Regions from separate parts of the Paenibacillus tritici genome, predicted to be linked through region 2. Evidence: riboswitches for the same ligand, from Rfam matches in the RefSeq annotation. Region 2 holds a riboswitch; the other holds the start of a gene.
What was found. A riboswitch is a leader RNA that binds a small molecule or an ion and turns the genes downstream of it on or off. The one in region 2 is predicted to bind cyclic di-AMP.
Positions count from the first base shown of each region.

Region 1 (3,721 bases), 3.6 Mb from region 2:
GATCGTGAGTACAGTGGCCATCGTCGTTATTATTTTTGTCGGATTATACCTGCTTGCCTCTAAGGACAGCTCAGCCCCGGGCTCCACGGCTGAACCGGTTAATTTCAATTACAGCGAGATGATACGCCTAGGCAAGGAAGATGCTCCGGTCAAAATTGTGGAATTCGGCGATTTCAAATGTCCGGCCTGCGCCCAGTTCACAGGGGTCATGAAACCGCAGATCGTGCAGGAGTATGTGAATCAGGATAAAGCGGCCTTTTACTTTGTGAACTTAGCCTTCCTTGCTGCGGATTCCAAAACAGCCTCGCTTGCAGCACTTTCGGTCTATCATCAGAACCAGGAAGCCTTCTGGAAGTACTTCGATGCGATGTATGCCAACCAGGGGAATGAGGACAAAGAATGGGCAACACCGGACTACCTGGTAAGTCTCGCCAAGCAGTTGGAACTGCCGGTGGACTACGATCTGCTGCGCAAAGACATTGAAGACCGTACCTATACAAGTGAACTGAACCGTGATATTCAGGTCGCAACCGACGCTGGAGTGACAACTACACCTACCGTGTTCGTGAATGGAGTCAAGGTGAAGGAGCCCTTCAATATGGAGGAGATTGACGCTCAGATCCAGGCAGCAACGGAAGCTGCGGCAGCCCAATGACAGCCTTCTCTGCCTTCTGCCGCCGCAACTGTCTCTACTTGGCCTGGTTTGTCTGTGTTATTGCTGTAGCGGGAAGCTTATATCTCAGTGAAGTTCTGGGGTATGAGCCCTGTAAGTTATGCTGGTTCCAGCGGATTTTCATGTACCCGCAGCTCTTCTTGCTGGGAATTGCCACCTACCGGGGGGACAAGCGTATTATCCCTTATGTTCTTCCCCTGAGTCTGATCGGCGGCAGCATCTCTATCTATCATTATGCAGAGCAGAAAATACCGGCACTCAGCAAGGTGCTCCCCTGTACAATCGGCGTGCCGTGCAACAAAGATTATCTGAATCTTTTCGGATTTATAACGATCCCTTTGCTTGCACTTATTGCGTTCGCACTCATCGCCATTCTGCTATGGACAGGACGCAAAGAGGACACTGTGGAGTAGGAGCCGGCAGGCAGGCTGAAGAGGTGAACATTCCTTTAAATTAAGCGGAAATTAATGTTCAAAAACACTGTAAAATCAAGCGATATAGGGATAATGAAAGAGAATGAAAGATCAAGACATACCGGATCATGGATTTGGTGGTTTTGGATGCTTTTCATTCTTTTTTCATTTGTTTCACCGCTTTACGGAAGCCGTATTGTAGCTTAATATTAGTCCTTGTGAGAAGTTGAATATGCGCTGAATTTTCCGGTAGGAAAAACGGGGGAACCAAACTTGGCCCAGTGCCAAAGGGGTGAATCGGAAGCGGGTCAGAAGACTCGTAACCGTAGGGCTACCACAGCCCGAATCCGCCAGCTAACCTCGTAAGCATTAGTGGGATAATGACCATGCACATCAAGGCATGCGGATCATTTCCGTATGCTTATTTTGGTGCCTGCATTTATGAAATCCACTTATGAAAACAGCGCACGGAATTTCCGTTTCAACTTAACAAAGAGAGGAACTGTTACTACAATGGTAAGCAAGGTAAAACGACTATTGATCGGGCGTCCGATGAAGTCGAACGAACTCGATCATGAAAAGTTATCCAAGGTGAAAGCACTGGCTGTCCTGTCTTCTGATGCGCTCTCGTCTGTAGCCTACGGAACAGAACAAATTCTAATCGTACTTGTGGCCGCCGGGTTCACAGCTATCTGGTACTCATTGCCAATTGCATTAGCCGTCTTGGGCTTGCTGGCCATTCTGATTTTGTCCTACCGGCAGACGATATTTGCTTATCCGCAGGGCGGGGGCGCCTATATTGTTGCCAAGACCAATCTCGGGGTTCACACCGGCCTGCTGGCTGGCGGCTCTCTTCTGGTGGATTACATTCTGACTGTGGCGGTAAGCGCCTCGGCGGGGACGGATGCGATCACCTCAGCCTTTCCAAGTCTTCATAATCACACTGTTCTTATAGCGGTATCTGTAATTTTGCTTCTAACGATTGTCAATCTGCGGGGGGTTACCGAATCCGCTTCATTCATAGCGATCCCGGTATATCTGTTCGTAGTCTCGATCTTTGTGCTGATTATCTCGGGTGTCTTCAAGTATATAACCGGCGGGGCCCATGTCCATGTTCCCGAGATTGGGTCGGCGGTATCGAACGTCAGTATGTTCCTGCTGCTGAAGGCGTTCAGCTCCGGCTGTTCTGCCCTTACCGGGGTTGAAGCAGTCTCCAATGCCATTCCTAACTTCCAGGCACCGGCGGAGAAAAATGCAGCCAAAACGCTGATGCTGATGGGTCTGATTCTCGGTGTAATGTTCACCGGAATTACGCTGCTCGCTTACTGGTATGGCATCATGCCGGATGCGAAGGCAACGGTGGTCTCTCAGATCACGGAATCTACCTTTGGCCGTGGCGGATTATACTTTTTCATCCAGGGGATTACGGCAGTCATCCTGTTCCTGGCGGCGAATACAGCCTATTCGGCCTTTCCGCTGCTGGCGTTCATGTTCGCCAAAGATAAATATCTGCCCCATGCCTTCATGGTACGCGGCGACCGGCTGGGCTTCTCCAACGGTATTATATTCCTCGGCGTCATGTCGGCAGTGCTTGTAGCAGCTTTTCACGGAAATACCGAAGGCTTGATTCCATTATATGCAGTAGGGGTATTCATTCCCTTCACACTGTCGCAGCTTGGGATGATGGTACAGTGGTACAGAACCAGACCAAAAGGCTGGCAGAGCAAATTCGCCGTGAATACGGTAGGGATGCTTACCACATTGACCATAACCCTGATCTTCATTATTACCAAGTTCTCCAGCGTGTGGATGGCCTTCATCTTCCTGCCGGTAGTCATCATTGTGTTCCACCGGATTCACCGCCATTATATGAATATTGCCGATCAGCTGCGTATTTGTCCGGCTACCGATAAGCCTTGCATCAAAGGCAGTACCGTTGTAGTTCCGGTGGCGGGTGTCACCCGTGCGGTGCTGCATTCGATCAGCTATGCGAAGTCACTGACCAATAATGTTGTCGCGGTCTATGTAGGGTTCGATGAAGAAGAGATTCACAAGATGGAGCAGAAGTGGGAGGAGTGGAACCCCGGAGTGCGCCTGATTGTCCTGCGCTCCCGTTACCGCAGCATTCTCCGCCCGCTGGTGAAATTCATAGATACGGTAGAGTGGAAGACCGCTTCGACGGACCATATCACCGTACTGATTCCGCAGTTCGTGACCAAGCACTGGTGGCAGGCCGTGCTGCATAATCAGACCAGCCTGTTCATCCGCTCTTATCTGATGAATCAGAAGGATATTGTGATTGCAACGGTTCCGTATCATTTGCACAAATAGACTTTTTCTCTACATGTATAACGGCTGTTTCCGTAGCTTACGGGAACAGCCGTTTTTGGTTGGACGGCAGGAGAATATAACAGAAAGGTGACTTTTCAGTTGACATAGAGAATGAGAATCAATATCATCAGTATGTAAGATGCTAAGGCAACAGGCACTAGTGCTAAACATGAAGGTACATATCAGGAGGGGTATTCAATGTTTTTGTTCAACCTGCAAGGATCAGGAAGTGTGAAGCTGGCGGTAGCCGGACTTCTGACCACAACATTGCTGCTGTCCGCTTGCGGAAATAACAATAGTAATG
Region 1 covers NZ_CP073365.1:4,208,549-4,212,269, reverse strand. Annotated here, with positions in the region: gene KDC22_RS18060 (DsbA family protein) at 1-655, shown strand, start outside; gene KDC22_RS18055 (disulfide oxidoreductase) at 652-1,086, shown strand; cyclic di-AMP (ydaO/yuaA leader) riboswitch at 1,312-1,470, shown strand; gene KDC22_RS18050 (APC family permease) at 1,600-3,417, shown strand; gene KDC22_RS18045 (ABC transporter substrate-binding protein) at 3,616-3,721, shown strand, end outside.
Region 1: linked by a shared signal. The riboswitch ahead of KDC22_RS18050 (APC family permease) and the one ahead of KDC22_RS02750 (hypothetical protein) in region 2 are both predicted to bind cyclic di-AMP.

Region 2 (3,721 bases):
GCCTTCAATTCCTGAGAGTCAGGCACATACTGTCCGGCGAACACCGTGTACTTACTCTCCAAAAGAGAGCGGACAAGGTGAAATCCGAGTCCACGGTCCGCACCGGTCACACAAGCGACCCTTTTCATGAGCTCCCCCCTCGTATCTGCTTCATAACGCACCGAGCATAGTCCTCATCCTTCTCACATTAGCACGGCAATAAGCCGTTAACAACATCCCGCAAGGGAGGGGCAAGCCGGCTTAACTTTCTTTTGCTTTAATTTTGAACTATGTTACAATCAGGAATAATAGTTGTTAACAACACAATTGTTGGCAACAGGTTTCATTAAATCTTACCCCAGGAAGGTGATTCTAAGGTGTCTATTCAACAGATCCGTACCACGGATGAGCTACAGCAATATATCGGGCAGCCTGGCAAAAAACTGCTCTTCAAGCACAGCACAACCTGCCCGATCAGTGCCAAGGCCAATGAGGAATTCCGGGCCTACACACAGAATTCAGATACGCCTGCTGCCATTGTCCATGTGATTGAGGACCGCCCCGTCTCTAACCAGATTGCCGAGGAGCTTGGCATTAAGCATGAATCTCCGCAAATTTTCCTGCTGGAGGACAGCGAAGTCCGCTGGAACACCTCACACTGGAAGATTACCCAAAATGCCATAAAGGAAGCAGTGGAACAATGAGCGCGAACATTATTGTCTATTCCACCACCGGCTGCAGCGAATGCAATCAGGTGAAGCAGCTGCTGGAGAGTAAGGGTATTCCCTTCGAGGTCCGGGATGTCATGACCAGTGCCGTCTATCAGGAAGAAGTCGAGCAGCTGGGCTTCATGGGCATTCCAGTCACCGTATCCGGGGACCGGGCGGTTAAGGGCTTCAATCTCCCTGAGCTTCAGGAGCTTATGGAAGCTGCTGTGCTGTAATTGTCTTTACGTTAGGCCAAAAAGGTGCCTCCCTCTAAGCAGGGCGGCACCTTTTGTCTGTTAACTGGTGGCGCACAAGAGTATCCGCCTACGGGTAAAGCGCTTACGGCACGCTGCTGCCTGCGACAAAAATAAAAAACGGCGATTGAGTGAGATAACCAGTGATTATCGGCTACATATATGGTTTTAGATTCAAAACTGCGTAACCAGGCAGCAATTTATTGTAAATCCGGCGCAAAAGAACTCTTTTCCATTTTTACAAAGACAATCCTAAAAGTGTATGATTCGTGTTGAAAGTTACATTGTGAAATCATACATGCACGCTGAATTTCCGCCAAGCGGAAAACGGGGGAACCATTAGGCCGCAGGCCTTACTTGGGGTGAATCCGAAAGGAGACTACCATTGCGCAGTCTCTGGCAGGCAGGGCGACTCTCACCGTCCGAATCCGACAGCTAACCCCGTAAGCGTAAAGAGAGAAGGAACGTGTACCATGCCAGACCTGTTATCGCCCAAGGCAGCTAATACTGCCGGATTCAAACATTATGTCGAGCAATACAGCGGACCCGTCTATGCTCTCAGCTGCCTGCTGCTGGAGAAGGGTGCCCGCGCGGATCAAGCCGCAGCCGCTACCTTCGCGTCGCTCTATGAGCTATGGCTGAAAGGAAGCCTCCCGCAAGGGAAGGCTGGCTCCCCGGCCGCTTACAAGGAGTGTATCCGCCAATGCTCCACCCTTGCCCAGGAGCGCAGCCACTGCACCTCTGCCCTGCTTAGCTGGGAGGATCAGATTGCCAGTGCCTTATGGTACGGCCTCCAGCTTCCCCTTTCCGACATCAGCCAGATCCTCCAGCATAACGTCCCCGAGCTGAAAGCCCAGCTTAGAGGGATACGCAAACAAATGGCGGCCGCGCATTCAACAATGCCCGCTGTCCACCGCCCTTCGGCGGGATAAGGCGGGAGATGACGGGGGGCGGATGGTGTGAAGTGCCCCTCAAATCAGCTTTTGCCCTTACCGCCCTTGGCGAACCGCCAGAAGGCCATGCAGCAGCCGAGCAGTCCAACGCCCAGCAGAATGGTCTGTAAAGCCCCCAGCCAAGCGGATTTATCCGATGGGATCAGGCTGCTGATAATAATTAACAGAATCGAGACCGCGACCAGCACGGGGGTTCGTCTACTTTTCTTCACAACAAGTCACCACTCCTAACTACTAATAGTACTAAGGTACACTATCTGACGGAGTTTAACCATAATGATTCACTAATTAAATACCAAAGCTTGTTCCAGGGAATAACGTATACCGATCCAAATATTTAGTGGATTTAGGCACTACTTTTACCGATTTAATTTTGTTGTTTTCAAAGATAAAATCCCATTTTTCTACCTTCACCTTATAATCATCCTCTGCAGTCACTCGTTGAACGATTCTGACAGTAAGTCCAATCTCTGATCTTGCAACTACTTTCATATCTACAATGGTTGCCAAATTATAAGTTCCCCCGGGAAAAGATTCTTTGTAGATATCCGTTTTAAAGCTGGGGGCCACTAAAGCATTAGCCTCCGCAACCGACCTCTCGTCATAGGCCATAATCCACTTAAACGCTAAATTTCGCCCAAATACATAGGCCGTAGCACTCGTTTCCATTTTGAAGTTTGGATCTGAATCTACGTATACATTTTTAGCTTTGTTATCCCACTGAATATCGGCACCAAGTCCCTCCGACACTGCACGAATCGGGATGTAAACCGAACCATCAATTATTTTTGGCTGTAGGCTTGATTTGACTTGATTACCATTGACAAAAATTTTAGGCACCGCAGTTGCTGCATAAGCCCCCGCACTGAAAATAGTAGTAAAAAGAGCTGCACTAATTCCAATCTTTGTCCAACGTTTCATTATCAATCGCCTCCAAATAGATTTTATTTAGCATGAAGTTTATAAGAATATTTTTTCTCATTATAAGTAAACTGGATGGAGTCGATTGATGGTTTGTTAAGCGAATAATTTTGGACTTTTTCCTTTTTGTCGGTTGAAATATTATAAACATAAACTTCGTAGCTATCACTACCATCTGCATTTCCTGGAATTACAGAAACAGATACATATAGTCTTTCTTTTTCATCAACTGCATAACTATAAGCTTTGCCTCCCGTTGAATGAAACTCTAGGATTTCTTTATTTGAGGTAGGATTGTCTATTCTCATCACCCATACCTGTTGTCTTAATGGCTGAGCTCCATCAGAAAATACAGATGAAGTATGATAAATAATGTAATCTCCTAATCCAAAAACTTCATCCACTACTAAATTAGCTTCCCCGTCATGCAAAGGTAAAGTAAATAACTTTTTGGCCCTATCTATACGCAGTGTTTTTTCATTAGGAGAACTTAAGTAGAAGGAGAATGGTTCAGGTGATGGTGACCAAACAATACCCTCAGAGGTTTTTATGGCGAAATTATACTTTTCCGTGTTTATATTATTTAAAGAATTTCCTGAAATATTAGTATTATTTTTAGATGGTATTGAATCCTTGCTATTACAGGCTGAAATAAGTAAGGTGCATGCAAGTAAATTTATAAATACATGCAATTTATTTTTTTCCATCTTATAAACTCCTTTGAAACTTATTTTATAGATAACAATATTATACAGAATTAGTGTTTTTATCAATTAATATTTCTTTTAAAGTTTGCAATAAATCATGTGCGTAGGTGGAGGACGGTTTGAAGCAGTTGAATGGATAAAAATAGACTTGACTCTCCTCTTAGGGAAGACAATAAGCTACTTAATGAAGGGAGGAATGA
Region 2 covers NZ_CP073365.1:616,014-619,734, reverse strand. Annotated here, with positions in the region: gene KDC22_RS02765 (SDR family NAD(P)-dependent oxidoreductase) at 1-128, opposite strand, end outside; gene ytxJ (bacillithiol system redox-active protein YtxJ) at 357-683, shown strand; gene KDC22_RS02755 (glutaredoxin family protein) at 680-922, shown strand; cyclic di-AMP (ydaO/yuaA leader) riboswitch at 1,234-1,404, shown strand; gene KDC22_RS02750 (hypothetical protein) at 1,414-1,872, shown strand; gene KDC22_RS02745 (hypothetical protein) at 1,917-2,105, opposite strand; gene KDC22_RS02740 (stalk domain-containing protein) at 2,182-2,814, opposite strand; gene KDC22_RS02735 (hypothetical protein) at 2,838-3,521, opposite strand.